One region of the Virgibacillus natechei genome, then DNA from elsewhere that is predicted to be linked to it. Evidence: riboswitches for the same ligand, from Rfam matches in the RefSeq annotation. Region 1 holds a riboswitch; each other region holds the start of a gene.

The links. Region 1 has a riboswitch for cobalamin ahead of OLD84_RS10335 (DUF4430 domain-containing protein). Riboswitches for the same ligand answer to the same signal wherever they lie in the genome.
Region 2: another riboswitch for cobalamin. It lies ahead of OLD84_RS02875 (acyl-CoA thioesterase); the one in region 1 lies ahead of OLD84_RS10335 (DUF4430 domain-containing protein).
Region 3: another riboswitch for cobalamin. It lies ahead of OLD84_RS02050 (ABC transporter substrate-binding protein); the one in region 1 lies ahead of OLD84_RS10335 (DUF4430 domain-containing protein).

What each region holds. Positions count from the first base shown of each region.
Region 1 covers NZ_CP110224.1:1,974,016-1,979,669, reverse strand. Annotated here, with positions in the region: gene ccsB (c-type cytochrome biogenesis protein CcsB) at 1-159, shown strand, start outside; gene OLD84_RS10345 (response regulator transcription factor) at 304-1,026, shown strand; gene OLD84_RS10340 (ATP-binding protein) at 1,026-2,795, shown strand; cobalamin riboswitch at 2,849-3,031, shown strand; gene OLD84_RS10335 (DUF4430 domain-containing protein) at 3,198-3,620, shown strand; gene OLD84_RS10330 (ECF transporter S component) at 3,625-4,140, shown strand; gene OLD84_RS10325 (YpbB family protein) at 4,275-5,327, shown strand; gene OLD84_RS10320 (RecQ family ATP-dependent DNA helicase) at 5,341-5,654, shown strand, end outside.
Region 2 covers NZ_CP110224.1:496,276-501,929, reverse strand. Annotated here, with positions in the region: gene OLD84_RS02880 (amidohydrolase) at 1-1,021, opposite strand, end outside; gene OLD84_RS02875 (acyl-CoA thioesterase) at 1,080-1,550, opposite strand; cobalamin riboswitch at 1,672-1,855, opposite strand; gene OLD84_RS02870 (Vga family ABC-F type ribosomal protection protein) at 2,218-3,795, shown strand; gene OLD84_RS02865 (BCCT family transporter) at 3,936-5,444, shown strand; gene OLD84_RS02860 (UDP-N-acetylmuramoyl-tripeptide--D-alanyl-D-alanine ligase) at 5,520-5,654, opposite strand, start outside.
Region 3 covers NZ_CP110224.1:329,237-334,890, forward strand. Annotated here, with positions in the region: gene OLD84_RS02025 (SdpI family protein) at 1-435, shown strand, start outside; gene OLD84_RS02030 (zinc ribbon domain-containing protein) at 462-647, shown strand; gene OLD84_RS02035 (hypothetical protein) at 739-924, shown strand; gene OLD84_RS02040 (PadR family transcriptional regulator) at 1,101-1,430, shown strand; gene OLD84_RS19420 (DUF2812 domain-containing protein) at 1,430-1,669, shown strand; gene OLD84_RS02045 (hypothetical protein) at 1,599-1,916, shown strand; cobalamin riboswitch at 2,116-2,301, shown strand; gene OLD84_RS02050 (ABC transporter substrate-binding protein) at 2,432-3,397, shown strand; gene OLD84_RS02055 (FecCD family ABC transporter permease) at 3,414-4,427, shown strand; gene OLD84_RS02060 (adenosylcobinamide amidohydrolase) at 4,427-5,654, shown strand, end outside.

The DNA of each region.
Region 1 (5,654 bases):
ATAACATGGTTCTTCTATGCTGCGTTCCTACATTTGAGACTTTCAAGGGGATGGCATGGAGAAAAGTCCGCATGGTTGGCTGTGATCGGATTTGCTATAATCATGTTTAACCTAATAGTTGTTAATTTAGTCTTGGCTGGTTTACATTCGTATGCATAAGTTTTTTCGTAGTTTGAGCTTAGTAAAAGACAAGAAGTAAAATAGTAAGATAGTACGAGGCATTATTAGTAACTAATTAATGCCTCGTCTTGTTATACTTATAAGTAGCTCAACAGTAGCAGAAGTCGAATAGGGGGAATTTATATGGGTATAGACACAAATGGTAAAATATTAGTGGTAGATGATGAAGAAAGAATTCGCCGATTAATTCGAATGTATTTGGAAAGAGAAGAATATGAAGTAGAGGAAGCGGATAATGGTGCTGATGCCTTAGAAAAATCGCTGAATAATAATTATAATGTTATATTATTGGATCTTATGATGCCGGAAATGGATGGCATAGAGGTCTGCAAAGAATTAAGAAAAGAAAAAACAACCCCAGTAATTATGTTAACAGCAAAAGGTGAAGAAGGAAATCGAGTACAAGGATTTGAAGTGGGGGCAGATGACTATATTGTAAAGCCTTTTAGTCCTAGGGAAGTCGTTTTGCGTGTCAAAGCGTTGTTACGAAGAGTGTCTCCTTCATCTGTTAGCGAGACGACCACTGCTGCAAAGAATGTTCTTGTTTTTCCTCACCTGACGATAAACCATGACGCACACCGTGTAAATGCCGATGGGGAGGAAGTATTTTTAACACCAAAAGAATATGAATTACTTTGTTTTCTAGCAGAATCTCCAGATAAGGTGTTTAACCGTGAACAATTATTAAAAGAAGTATGGCAATATGAGTTCTTTGGTGATTTACGTACAGTTGACACCCACGTGAAGCGCTTAAGGGAGAAATTAAATATGGTCTCCGAAAAAGCTGCTAAGATGATTGTAACAGTATGGGGTGTCGGATATAAATTTGAGGTAGATGATGACTAATGTTTTGGCGTAGTGTAGTAGGTAAACTAGCGATAACGATATTATTGCTAGTTTCGTTTGTTTTACTTATACTGACAATTTTATTATTGGAGTTTTTTGAGAACTTTCATATTGATGAAGCAGAAAAAGATATGATACAAACGGCGACTAAAGTATCTGAGTTGGTTGAGCAAGAACCCAATAGATCAACGATTATTGATACAACAGAACGTATACAGGATCCGGATAGTCGTATAGCAATTATATTTGGTGAGAATGACATATGGGTCTCCAGTAGTTCCAATGAAAATCTATCTGGATTGGATGCAAATTGGATAAAGAATATAGAGGAATTCACAGACGTATTAATAAATAACGAACAAATAAGAAGACAGATGGAATTAGCCGCGAGCGATATAGAAACAATGATTGTTGGCGAACCAATATTAACAAGTGACGCAGCTGTATTTGTATATCAGTCTCTAGATGTTATTGAACAAACCAAGGGAGAGACTACTAGGATAATCTTTCTAGCTGCTGGAATTGCTATCATCTTAACTACTATATTTGCATTCTTCTTATCAACGCGTATTACGTCACCATTAATCAAAATGCGAGAGGCTGCCTTTGACTTAACGAGAGGTGAGTTTAATACAAAGGTACCTAAATTAACAAATGATGAAATTGGTGAATTAGCTATAGCATTTAATCGAATGGGGCAACAACTTAAATTTCATATAAACGCCTTACGTCAGGAGAAAGAACAGCTTTCCAGTATCTTAAGTTCCATGGCAGATGGCGTAGTAACACTCAATCGTAATGGTGATATGATTGTAACCAATCCGCCCTCGGAAAAATTCTTTGAGAATTGGTATTTTGAAAATAATATAAAGGTGACAGGTGAAAATCAAAAGTTACCACATGAATTGAATCAGGTTTTGCAAAACGTAATTGATGGAGAGACGCAAGTATTACATGAGATAAGTTTACAAGGAAGAAATTACGTGATGCTGATGACACCATTATATGACCAGTCGTATGTTCGTGGTGCAGTTGCTGTGATTCGAGATATGACAGAGGAAAGACAGTCAGATAAGTTGCGTAAAGATTTTATAGCAAATGTATCCCATGAATTACGTACGCCAATTTCAATGCTTCAAGGCTATAGTGAAGCGATAGTTGACGATATAGCTGATAGTAAAGAGGAAAAAAATGAACTTGCACAAATTATTCATGAGGAATCATTACGTATGGGGCGACTTGTTAATGAGTTATTAGATATTGCCCGGATGGAAGCAGGGAATATCCAACTGAATCTGGAAACCATTGATGTAGAAACATATGTCGACCGCATTATGAAGAAATTTAATGGGTTAGCAACTGATAATCAAATAGAATTATCATTTAAAAAGAATATAGCTGAACCGAATATAATAGCAGATCCAGACAGATTAGAACAAGTATTCACAAATTTAATTGATAATGCGATAAGATATACAGCTGAAAATGGATTTGTTAAGGTTTATATTGAATCTACAACAAATGAATTTCATGTAACTGTTGAAGATAACGGAAGTGGCATTCCTGAAGAAGATTTACCTTTTGTGTTTGAACGTTTTTATAAAGCAGATAAAGCTAGAACAAGGAATAAAACGAAAATAGGGACTGGGTTAGGCTTAGCAATTGCGAAAAATATGATTGATATACATCAAGGAATTATTACTGTTAACAGTAAAATGGACCAAGGAACTAGTTTTACTTTTAAGATTCCACAAAATAATAGCGACTAAATCTGTTTTTCGTTATGTAAGTATGATATTATTTAATAGTAATTAAATTGAATACAGTTTTCTTGAATTTTAGGTGTTTGTACTTAATAGGGAATCCAGTGAAAATCTGGAACTGTCCTCGCAACTGTTAATGATTACGAAATAAGCGAAACCACTGTATGACTTATTCATATGGGAAGGGCTTAGAAGTAGGTTTAATCATAAGTCAGTAGACCTGCCAAAATTCTTGTTTCAATCCTTCGAGGATATGAGCGATTGGGACAACCGAATACATATAATATAGTGATTTATAATTCGTTTGTCTGAAAGCTAACTCTAGAAGTAGGGTTAGCTTTTTCTTTCTAGCAGTTTCCATTCGCATAACTATTCTTAATTACAATAAAACAAAAAGGATGGGGAAAAATGAACAAGTGGATTTTACGTTTAGCATCAGTATTAGTAGTTATTGGTCTTTTAGTTGGTTGTGCTTCTGAAGAGGAAAATCCCAATAACGAAACAGGGGAAGAAGCAGAAGCTAATCAAAATTCGGAACAAAATGAAGAATTAGCTTCAATGACAATCTCCCAAGATAATGAAGAAGAAATCATTACAGAAGAAGAGGTTGTAATAGAGGAAGACGCTATTCTAATGGATGTATTGAAAGAAAACTTTGACGTAGAAGAAGAGGGGGGATTTATCATTTCCATTGAAGGTGTGTCCCCAGAAGAAAACGAGGAAAAATCTTGGATGTTCTTTGTAAATGGCGAAATGGGGTCTGTAGGAGCAGAGGAATTTGAATTAACTCCTGGTGACGAGGTTACATTCGACTTACAAGCTTGGGAATGATCGTGTGAATACTTATAAATTAACATTACTAGCATTGCTTGCAGCACTTGCTGTTGTTGGTAGGTCTGTTTTTGCATTCTTACCGAGTGTACAGCCGGTTACTTCAATAATCATTATTTGTGGTTTGTTTCTTGGCCCTATGGCAGCCATTTTGCTAGCATTCCTAACAACATTTTTATCTAATATGTTATTAGGAATGGGTGTATGGACAATCTGGCAAGTTGTCTCATGGGCTATAATCGGACTTTTAAGTGGTCTAATTGGGAAAATCCCAATAAAACTCCCAATATGGACTATCGTAATATATGCAATATTTAGCGGGTATTTATATGGTTTTATCGTATCCGTAACAACTTACCAAATAACAGGACATTTTTGGCCATATTATATTGCCGGTTTGCCTTTTGATACAAACCATGCAATAGGGAATGCAGTATTTATAATTTTACTGTTTCCGATTATTTCATATTATTTTAAAAAATATGCAGATAACCGGTTTGTTATTCAAAATACCAACTAATTGAAGTTGGTATTTTTTCTTTTTTTATACTATAGTAACACTAGATGGAATACTTAAACCTATGACATTGGCGTACCAAAAAAATCTATATCAATTCTTAAGCCGTCATCGTTTCGTTAGGAGGAAGATCGTCCTTGTTGTTAGAAGGAATTATATTATATTGCAGTTCACAAATCGGAACAGAGCGTACAGGAGCGTCCATCTATCACTTACTTAATGGGAAAAAATCTATTCAAACGGTTCAAGATGCGCATGTATATAATCTTACAAGCTTTTATGGTGTACATAAACGGTTAAGTCAGCAAAGATTTAACGCTATAATAAGGGAATTGATGACTTATGATAGGCTTCAGAAAACTAGCACTACTCTCATATATACGCCTACTATAGCAGGAGAAGATTGGCTTCATAAACATAAACCAAATTTACCATTTAATTACTATAATGGTTTAAAATATCATGATACTGGTACTATCTTTTTAGATAGATTGACATTGCTTATACAAACATTAACCAATAGTAAAATGAATTATTTCACGTTCATTCCAGTAATTGATAAGCTGCCAATTGAAAATTGGGTAAAATCATTTTATATAAAAATGAAACCCCATGAACCCAAATTATTACCCGTTATATATAAGGAGTTACATATCCTCTTACAAAATCTATCTGACCAGGAAGCTGAATTATTTATCGATCGATTAACTGGCTTTAAAAATTATGGTATGAGTATTACACAACTAGCTGATACGTATAAGTTCAGTCCAGATGATGTACAGTTAATGCTTGTAGCGATAACTCATCGCATGTTTGAAACAATTGAAAATAACAATAATTTTCCCATTTTGGGCTTGGTTATCAAAGATCTTGTGAATACTACATTATTAACAAATTCAGCAGCCACTACCTATAATCTTTTACAAAAAAAGCATTCTATTGATGAGATCTCCCGTATTAGGAATTTAAAATCGAACACGATTTATGATCACATTGTGGAAATTGCACTGTATGATGTTGATTTTTCAATTATTAATTATGTAAGCGAAGAAAGTCAACTCGATATCACAAATGCCGTTACGGAAGCAAACTCCTATAAACTGCGAGATATCATGCAATTAGTGGATGAAGAAATAAGTTACTTTCAAATTCGTTTGGTACTAGCTAAAGCAAAAAAATTTCTGAAGTAAGGTGATTAATAAAATGAGTACTCGACATATATTGGAAGAAAAACTAAAAACTCACTTTAACTATACATCGTTTCGATTAGGGCAAAAAGCAATTATTGAAGATGTTATGTCAGGAAAAGATGTTCTTGGTGTACTGCCAACTGGTTCAGGTAAATCGATTTGTTATCAGCTGCCAGCAACACTGTTAGATGGTGTTACGATTGTGGTTTCACCTTTAATTTCTTTAATGATTGATCAGGTGAAAGAATTAAAAGCCTTCCATTTCAAAAAAGTTGTCGCCCTGAACAGTTTTATGTCACCTACCGACAGAAAGCTCGTATTTGATAA
Region 2 (5,654 bases), 1.5 Mb from region 1:
AGTATGCAAAATCCTCTGAACCGGAGAATTTCGGATATTCTTTAACTTCCTTAATCTCCGGGTCATTCATATTTTCCAAACTTGATTTGACGACTTCTGTAACTTCAGGATCATTGAATAAGACTGGATAATCATCTATGTATGTAAGCTCACACTCCACACCGAATTCCTCCTCGATCCCAGCAACAATACGATGAAGCTCCTTATCAATACGCGCTTGTGTTTTACTATTCATATAACGGACGTCCCCTTCAAGTTCAATTCGATCTTTAATCACGTTGAAGGTCCCTTTTCCATCAAATGAGCCAATTGTAACAACCCCCATTTCAAAAGGATTCAAGCGTCGGCTGATGATGGTTTGAGTGACCGTAACAAAATGGGATCCGGCGACAATCGTATCATTTGCCATATGCGGGGAAGACCCATGTCCGCCTTTCCCTTGAATCACCAGCTTAAAATAAGATCTGCCAGCCATTGTATACCCGCTTCTGTACCCAACTGTTCCAGCAGGGTCTGTTGGAAATAAATGAACGCCAAAAGCATTATCCACATCATCAAGTACCCCTGACTCCATAATACTTTTTGCCCCGCCTGGCGGTGTTTCCTCCGCGTGCTGATGTATGATTTTAATTGCACCTGAAAGCGATGCCTTCAATTGAATAAGGCAGTCAGCAAGAACAAGCAAGTAAGCGGTATGACCATCATGTCCGCACGCATGCATAACCCCTTCATTTTTTGATTTAAAAGGAACGTCCGCCTCTTCAACGATCGGCAGTGCGTCAAAATCTGCGCGTAATCCTATTTTTTTCCCTGGCTTCCCCCCTTCGATTGTTACAATAATTCCATGCCCATTCCCTACATTGGTTTGCATCTCTACATCTTTATCTTTATAAAAATCAACAATATACTGAGCTGTCTTTTCTTCTTTAAAAGAAAGCTCTGGATTCTCGTGCAAGTGACGGCGAATTTCGATCATTTCATCTTTTCGCTCTGTAAGCATTTTCATTAATTGGTTTTTCACGCTTATTACTCCTTTCGTTTGCATTCTCTACATTTTATATTATACCCTTCCTATCCATTTATCTAATAGCAGCTCGTCTTTTTCGGTTCTCTTTTCTTGAAGGAGCGGTTCTATGTAACTGTTTTTCCTCCTCGTTTTCAGGGTATACTTTTGGTACTGGGACGGGACTACCTTGTTCGTTTACAGCCACCATTGTCAGAAAAGATTCTGTTGTTAATCTCTCTTCATTCTTAATTAAATCATGTGCTGTAACTTTTACATACACCTCCATCGAACTTGTCCCTGTATACGTCACAAATGCCTCTAACTTCAGGGAATCCCCTACTTTCGCTGCTGAAAGAAAATCAACAGAATCAATGGATGCTGTCACAACAGCACTTTTTGCATGCTTCATTGCTGTTAATGCTGCAACTTCATCAATATAAGCGAGCACTTTCCCGCCGAATATCGTATCCAAATGGTTCGTATCCGGTGGAAGTACCAAGCGCGTTTGAATCGTTTTTGAATGCTGAATAGCTACCTTTTCCACAACATTACCTCCTAATTAAAAAAACACCCTCTTAATAATAGAAGATGCTTCATGCGCGCATAAAAAGTTTCATCTGTTATGAAATAAATGAGCGCAACAACTTCCTATTTCCCGTAGGATTAAAATGTTCTTCCTTATGGCAGGTCTCCTGGCTTAGAATCATCGAACCTTTTCCCTTCCCATTTCACTTGCTGAAACAGTGGTTACAAAAGAGTTCTCCTCATCACAGTGGCGGGACCGCGTTGGATTCGAACCAACTTCCCTTTTCAACTTTTATCAAAGTCACCATAAAGCAAAATATTTAGTTGTATGTAGTATACCATTAATTATGATTATGTAGCCATAGACAGAATACCCCATTTCATTTATAATAACACTAACTAAAAACGTAAAGGGTGACCCAATTACATGAAGTACTAATCCTATTTTTTTGAAAACATACAAGTGAAGGCATTCTTTTTCAGCAGATTTTTCTGCTTATTTCGTATGCCGTCAACTTGATTTTTCAGAATAGGATTGGTTTGTGTGGTTATCAAAAGGGAGAAAACTCTTTTTGGCAGTTAAGAAAACTTTCTTAACTACATAAGTACACTCGTACCTCCTATTCTGAAAATGGATAGGAGGCACTTTTTTGTCTCCAAGTATCGTATGAAATGGAGATGAATAGATGATTTTATTAGAATCTAGGGAATTAAAAATCTATGTAAAAGACCAATTATTAGTGGATGCAGAACACTTAACCATTCAACAGCATGACCGTATTGGTCTAGTTGGAACCAACGGCAGTGGCAAAACTACTTTATTAGAAGTCCTCGCTGGGCAGAAACAATCTAGTGAAGGCGCAGTCATTTCGAACGCAACACGCGAGCTGCTTCCACAGCTAAAAAACACAAATACAACAAAAAGTGGCGGTGAAGTAACTCAAGAATATATCAATCAAGCATTAGCCAAAAAAACAGACATCTTACTGGCAGACGAACCGACAACGAATCTTGACACCGAACATATTGAAAAGCTTGAAAATCAGTTATTGCGCCGACAAGCAGCTCTCGTTATTGTTTCCCATGACCGCGCTTTTTTGGATTCCCTATGTACAACAATATGGGAAATAGATGATGGAATACTCAGGGAATACAAAGGTAATTACACGGATTACGACGCACAAAAAGAATTAGAGCGTAGACAACAGGAAAATGCCTACGAAAACTATGTGAAAAAGAAACAGCAACTTGAAAATGCATTGGAGCTAAAAGAGAAAAAAGCAAATAGAGCAACGAAGGCCCCAAAAAATGTCAGCTCTTCAGAAGCAAATGCCATAGGTGCAAAGCCTTATTTTGCAAATAAACAGAAGAAGCTCCGAAAATCGGCAAAAGCCATTGAAACTCGATTGGAGAAATTACAAACAGTAGAGAAAATAAAGGAATCTTCGCCTATTAAGATGGATCTGCCTAACGACGAAACATTCACAGGCCGAATTGTTCTACGATGGAACGATGTCACAGGATTGATAGCGGATCGAACGCTTTGGCAAGAAACGCACTTTCACATTAAAGGCGGTGACAAAATAGCTATCATCGGAAAAAATGGTAGTGGTAAAACAACTTTATTGAAAAAGTTAGTGAATGAAGACAAAGGTATTACCATCTCCCCTGCTATGAAAATTGGTTATTTCAGCCAAAATTTAGATGTGTTGGACCTGAATGCATCCATTTTAGAAAATGTGCGTTCAACCTCTAATCAAGACGAAACCTTAATTCGAACGGTTCTGGCACGGCTTCACTTTTTTCGAGATGATGTTTATAAGAGTGTAGGGATTTTAAGTGGGGGTGAGCGAGTAAAGGTAGCTTTTGCAAAACTATTTGTCAGCGATATAAACACATTACTATTAGACGAACCGACAAATTTTCTTGATATCGAAGCAGTTGAAGCTTTGGAAGAACTCCTGCTGGATTACGTGGGAACCATACTGCTTGTTACTCACGATCGCCGCTTTATCCAGCATATTGCTACTCGCGTTTTAACAATTGAAAATCAGGAGATTCATTTATTTGAAGGAACCTATGATGCATACAAAAACCATGTTTCACAGGTGGAAGCTGACCCGGTGGAAGACGAATTACTCCTACTAGATACAAAAATATCCGAAACGTTGAGCAGGCTAAGTATTGATCCATCCGAAGAATTGGATCAGGAATTTCAGGAACTATTGGCTAAAAAGAAAGAGTTAGAGAACGGCAGCGATTAATCTGCTTTGGCATGCCACTAGAGGCTATTTCTTCGCCTCTAGTGTTTAGTGTTCTAAAGTGTTTAGCAGTTTATATGTTGGGTAAACTATAATATGCTATAATAAAACGTAAAATTAAAGGGAAACAGAAAGGATATTTTATGAAGAAAAAAGAGAGTTATAAAAATCCAGTATTTTTTATCTCGGCAATTATTCTTGGCTTATTAGTTATCATTGGTGCTTTCATGCCAGAGCAGTTTGGCACAGTGGCCCAGACACTTTTTGATTTTACAACGGTTAATTTTGGATGGTTTTATTTACTAGCAGTTTTTGTTATTATCCTATTCCTAGTTGGAATTTCCATAAGTAAATATGGAATAATGCGGTTAGGTCCTTCTGATTCACGCCCGGAATACCCGTTTTTTACATGGGTTGGTATGCTGTTCTCGGCAGGCTTTGGCGTATCGCTTGTTTTCTGGAGTGTCGCAGAACCGATGAGTCATTTTTTTGTAACCCCGTTTCCTGGCATTGAGCCACAGACAGAGGAAGCGGCCAGGGTGGCAATGGGATATTCCTTTTTCCACTGGGGCATTAGTCAGTGGGCCGTTTTTGCGATTGCCGGACTGGCAATTGCCTTTATTCAATTCAGAAAAAGAAGGAGCGGATTGGTTTCTGTTGCCATCGAACCCGTTATCGGGAAAAATAAGGGCGTAGCGAATACGATTAACATATTGGCTGTAATTGCTACGGTCATGGGTGTTGCGACCACCGTCGGGTTATCGTTTATCCAGCTAAATGGTGGGTTGTCATCCGTCTTTAATATCCCGAATAATATCGGGGTCCAGATTATAATAGCTCTAATCATGATGGTTTGCTATTTAGTCTCTTCTGGCACAGGATTGGATAGAGGAATAAAATGGCTGAGCAACATAAATTTAGGGCTGGCTCTGCTTATCATGGTCATTGTATTTTTACTGGGGCCAACATTATTTATTTTAAACTCTTTTGTGCTGGGTTTAGGCGATTATTTAACCCATTTTGTTCAGTACAGTCTGCGCCTGACACCATATACAGGTGGCGAGTGGGTATATGATTGGACGATATTTTACTGGGCATGGGCCATCGCCTGGTCTCCATTTGTAGGAGCATTTGTAGCACGGGTGTCTAGAGGCAGAACCATCCGTGAATTTGTAGCAGGCGTGATGTTAGCACCACCCGCTATTGCCTGTGTATGGATTGCCGTATTTGGCGGAACTGCATTGTACAGTGATTTAAATAATGGAACTCGTATTGCAGAGGCTGTTAACAATGATGTAACAGTAGCTTTATTTGAAGCACTCGGAGTTGTGCCTTTTACAGACATCTTATCGATCATTTCGATATTGCTGATTTTTACCTTCATGGTAACTTCTGCTGACTCTGCAACTTATATTTTAGGAACAATGACATCTAAAGGAAGTCTAAATCCAGCTCTGATAACCAAAATAATATGGGGTGTTCTTATTACAGCAATTGCTCTTGTGTTATTATTTACAGGTGGATTGGATGCCCTGCAAACAGCTTCATTAACAGCAGCTTTGCCATTTACAGTCATCCTTCTGATTATGATTGTATCAATATGGAAATCAATAAAAGCAGAATACGAACCGAAAGATAATAAAAGAAACTAAGAATACTATAACAAACACCGTATTCTAACCTAAAAGTTAGCCGCATCCTCTAAAGGAATGCGGCTATACTTTTCACTAGTTTTTCTTTTTTAATCCATTCTTTTTAACAAGATACTTTACGGTCATATTCATCTTCATACCATTTGAGCCTTTAACCAAAATCGCAGCATTCGATGTTGTGATGTCTCCTATATGTGCATGCAAAAGTTC
Region 3 (5,654 bases), 1.6 Mb from region 1:
ATTATTATTCCAAAACTCATATCGTTTCAAAGCTCTTATACTCGATATAAAAAAGGAATCGAGAGCATTTTCTTATCAGTTACTATAATTCTGTTTATACTTCATCTTGGTTTAATTCTATTGGTAACAGGTATAGAAGTTAACCTTTTATATTTAATACCTGTTAGCGTAGGTATCGTACTTATCACCACAGCTAATACGCTTCCAAGGTTTCAACTTGATCCAAATAAGACCAAGGAATATACAAAAAATTCTAATCAACTATGGAATATTGTAATACGTCCAATTTCTTTACCTTTGTTCATAGGTGGTCTCATAATGTTACTTTGTGTTTTTCTTCCAAGTAATCTGATGATGACTGGCTTCTTCCTTGTTCTTCTTTGTACATTAATTGTATCTTTTTATATGTCGTATAGAGCCAATCAATCATATTAAATCATTTGTAAATTGGAGGGGGTCCTTTGAACAGAGCTAAGATTTGCCCAGAATGCGGTTCAAAAGAGATGAAAATGGGGGAATTCAAAGGATATGGGTCATTGTTTAAGAGAAAGGCAATTATAAAGAGTTCTGAAGTTGATGCTTATTTTTGTGTGAATTGCGGTTATGTATTAACTCTAAAAGTAAGAAACCCAGAGAAATTTTTATGATTTCTTTCTGCTTGTGGGGATGTGAATTATTATGAAGGGGAGCCGCTGGTGGAGCATGATGAAGTCATTGAAATGATGCGGAGGAAAGTCAATGAGTCAAAATAGAAATATTACACTTGTGCTCCAAGAAGAGCAAACAAGTATTAGAAAGGAAGTAGAAATAAACCCCGAGCTTAAAAAGATGATACAGGAAAGTAGAGAGGAATATAGGCAAGGACTTGGCATGTCAACTTCAGAACTTCTTGAATCCCTGTCTTCTAAGGACTTTGAATTTTAACCAGTTTAAGTGATCACCAACAAATACAAAGCCTTAATTATTATTGTTTGAAATAGAGGAGTGCAGGAGTGTTCCGAGTCCTTGCGCTTTTTTTGTTAATGGAAAAATACCCATTTGACATCTATATCACGATGCGATATAGTCACACCACGATATATAAGGCAGGTGGGGAGAAAATGGAACTTGAAAAAGCATTCAAAACGTACATACCAATGACAGAGACCGCCTTCTATATCCTCCTGTCGCTGACAGAACCGAAACACGGCTACGGGATTATTAAACATGTCGAGGAGATCACAAACAAACGCATTCGCTTGGGATCTGGTACGGTTTACGGAACACTCACGAAAATGCAAAGAGACGGTATTATCACCGTCTACGCAGATGAAAAAAGGAAAAAAACCTATGAAATAACGAACGCCGGAAAGAAACTAATGTTAAAAGAAATAAAAAGGCTTAAAGAACTTCATGAAAATGCGCTGAGATACGAGGGGGAGTTTTTGTGATGGTAAAAATATTTCTGCCATTTTGGAGCTATGATGTGGAGAAAACGGAAGAATGGCTTTCTTCCGTGGCGAAACAAGGGTATCATTTGGTGAAAATCAATACATGGACACGACAATTTTATTTTGAAGAAGGAGCCCCCAAAACGATCACTTATAGGATTGGATTCGATGCTATCAAAGTGGTCGATATGGGCAGATGTTTACACAGAAGGAGAAGCGCGACCAGAGCTTTACAGTGATAGCACACATATATTGAAACATGCTAGACGTGTTGCAATCACCTATTCGGCTTTATATGGCTCTGTTATGTTCATGATGGTAGGAGTTATTGCACTGAATCTTAATTATGCAATAAGGTCAGGTGTGGATGGTTTAGAATTGATGCTTTTTATTTTACAGGGAGTCCTTCTTGCTCAATTTGGTATGTTTATGCTCAAATCACTGTTGTATTATAGACGGGTGAAGAGGAATGTAGAGTATAGTTAAGGGGTGAGTATGGTTGTTACAGAAAAGTAATTATCTCCATGAACTTGATGAACCATTTCTATTAACCCTTAATAAAGAGGCTCGTTGCAATACGTCGAAGTATTTCGACATAAGGAGGCTCACGTCAAACAACAATCTCAAAGCTAAAAAGAATGACAAATTTTGCAAAAATATGTATACTTATTTAAGTAATGAATAATTAAATATCAATGGTTCAGGTGATTTCAATTTCTGAAATCTAATAGGGAAGTTGGTTCGATTCCAACGCGGTCCCGCCACTGTATATGTGAGCTAGCTGTAATGACCACTGTGCATTTCTATGTATGGGAAGGGGCAGCAAGTGATGACCATAAGCCAGGAGACCTGCCTGTAACCAGACGCGCACCAAACCTACGAGGAATAGGGGGTGTAATCGGACAGGTTTATTTTCTTTGGGCTGCCCTTTTACATATCCATCTTCATTTCTCGTGAAGATGTTTTTTTATTTTCATACAAATACGACAGGGGGTACTAACGTGAAAAAGGTTTTATCATTTTTATTTGTATTACTACTTACATTAGCTCTGTTAATCGGTTGCAGCTCTGAAAACTCAGATACCGAAGATGACAGTATCGAACAAACAGAAGAAGCAGCATTTCCACTAACGGTCACAGATGCGCTTGATAATGAAATGACGATTGATGAGGAGCCAGAGCGTATCGTTTCGGTGATTCCAAGCAATACAGAAATCGCCTTTGCGCTTGGATTGGGGGATGAAATCGTTGGTGTCTCAGACCATGATAATTATCCCGAAGAAGTAGAGGAAAAAGAGGCAATTGGTGGTTTGGAAATGAATGTGGAAGTAATCCTTAGTCTGGATCCTGATCTCGTTCTTGCCCATGGATCCAGTTCCGAAGCCTCGCAGGAAGGGCTGCAACAGATTCGTGACTCCGATATTGATGTATTTGTTGTAAATGATGCACAGGATATCGAAGGAACTTATGAAGCCATTGAACAAATTGGCCAGGTAACCGGTACACCAGATGAGGCAGAAGAAATCGTCAGCGATATGGAAGACGGATTTGCTTCATTAAGTGAAACGGCAGAGGAAATTGATGAAACGGATCGTAAATCGGTCTTTTTTGAAGTATCACCTGAACCGGACCTTTTTACTGCAGGACAAAACACATTTTTCGATTCACTCTTACAAGTTATTGGTGCAGATAATGCAGCTGAAGAACTAGATGGTTGGGTGCCAATTGATCCAGAGTCGATTGTGGAACTGGACCCTGACGTTATTATAACGACATACGGGCATTATTCGGACGATCCAGTAGAGCAAGTAGTAAGTCGTGACGGCTGGGACTCCATGGACGCTGTTGAAAATGAAGACGTTTATGATATACATTCCGATATTGTAAGTCGTCCGGGTCCGCGTTTAGTTGAGGGTGCAAGGGAGATTGCTGAAGTTGTTTACCCGGAATATTTTGAAGAAGAGTAACTATGTATTTGCCTATATGCTTGCGCTCGCATTTTTAATTATTTCCATGCTTACCGCTATATCGGTTGGCAGTGTGTCCGTTCCTGTTTCAGATATCATAATGATTATTGGTGCACAGATTTTTCACTTACCGATAGCTGAACAGGTCGATGCGACATATAGGAATATTGTTTTTGAAATTCGCCTGCCCAGAGTACTTCTTGCCGGTTTAGTTGGAGCCTCTCTTGCGATTGCGGGAGCGGCCTTTCAAGGCTTGCTGCGAAATCCATTGGCCGACCCCTATATATTAGGGGTTTCTTCTGGTGCATCTGTTGGGGCTGTTGCAACATTGTTTTTTAATATTTCTATTCCGTTCCTTGGACTTTATACGTTGCCAGTTTTAAGCATTACGACAGCCTTATTGACTATTTTACTTGTGTTGTTTTTCGCACGTAAAGTGGACCGGACGATGCGGGTGGAGACGATTATTTTAACGGGAATTATTTTTAGCTCTTTTTTAGGTGCATTTATCTCCCTTATCATTGCTTTTACAGGTGATCAATTACAGCAAATTATGGGTTGGCTACTTGGTAGTGTATCGATGCGGGGATGGAGCTATATTGGTATTATTATTCCGTTCTTCATCCTTGGATCTCTTTTGCTGCTCATCAACACGAGAGAATTAAATGCGATGTCATTCGGCGAGGAACGGGCACAGCATTTAGGTGTCGATGTACAAAAACGAAAATTAATCATTTTGGTCGCTGGTTCAATATTGACTGGTGCGGCAGTGGCGGTTTCCGGGGCTATAGGATTTGTTGGTTTGGTGATTCCTCATTTAACCAGACGCTTATGGGGGCCGGATCATGTTCACCTTTTGCCGCTATCAATTTTAACTGGTGCAGGATTTTTAATGCTGACAGATCTTTTATCACGAACAATTATCTCTCCGACGATTTTACCGATTGGTGTGATCACAGCATTAATTGGGGCACCGGTATTCGCGATCATTTTGATTAATCAACGAAAAGGAAATCGAGGGGGGATGTAATGTTACATCTGGGTCATGTTTCCGGAGGCTATGATGGGATGCCAGTTATTGAAGATGTTTGCTTTTCTGTTTCGAAGGGTGAATTTTTTGGTATCTTAGGGCCTAATGGAAGTGGTAAGACAACCTTGTTAAAAATGATCAGCGGATTAATCGCCTGTACAGATGGTTCTATTCAACTAAATAACAAGGACATAACAGATTTTTCACGAAAAGAACTGGCGAGGAAAATGGCGGTTCTCCCCCAACTCTCTGCGCATGCATTTTCCTATACAGTGAGGGAGACGGTGGCACTTGGTAGGTACGCGCACAACCTAGGCCTGTTTCAAAGCTGGACGTCTAAAGATGAAAAAGTACTGCAAATGGTCATGGAGCAAACGAACATCACCCGTTTCCAGCATGATTCGGTGCAGCAGCTCTCAGGCGGGGAGCAACAGCGGGTGTTTCTCGCGCAAGCCTTAGCCCAGCAACCGGAAATTTTATTACTTGATGAACCGACCAACCACCTGGATTTAGCCTATCAAAAAGATTTACTTGATCTATTGAAAAAAGGAGCAAAACAGCAGGGGTTAACGGTCATTTCTATTTTTCATGATTTGAATCTTGCCAGTTTGTATTGTGATCGATTGTTACTAATAGATGAGGGGCGGACACGGGCCTTGCATACACCGGATGGCGTGCTGACAGAGGCACTGGTTAAAGAGGTTTATCAAACGGAGGTGAAAAAGCATCCTCATCCGGAGATCGCTAAACCGCAGATGCATTTGATCCCAGCAGACATGTTTTCGGCTGATGTGAAGATTGATGCTTCCATGTTAAACGTGAAACAGGAGCATATTACGCTCACTTCCCCCATTCCGCTGCGAACATTATCATCCGGTGTGTGTGGCGCTGGTATTGGTTGGAACAGTTATTTTGTTAATCGTCAGGTTTCGAAAGACTATGACTGTTCGGATCCTGAACATGAGATGCGGAATTACCTTGAAAAAAACGAATTCGACGCCTCCCGCACAGTGGGAATGATGACAGCCGTTCAGCTGGAAGATGTTGCTTATGGATTATGGGGAAAAGATCATGTCTCCCTCTTCACTGTAGTCACAGCAGGAGTTGGGAATGCGACAGATAGCACGCGAACAACAGGAACACATCGGCAAGGAGTTCCCGGAACGATTAATATATGGTTATTTGTAAATGGAAGACTGACGGAAGAAGCCTTTATTCAGGCGATCA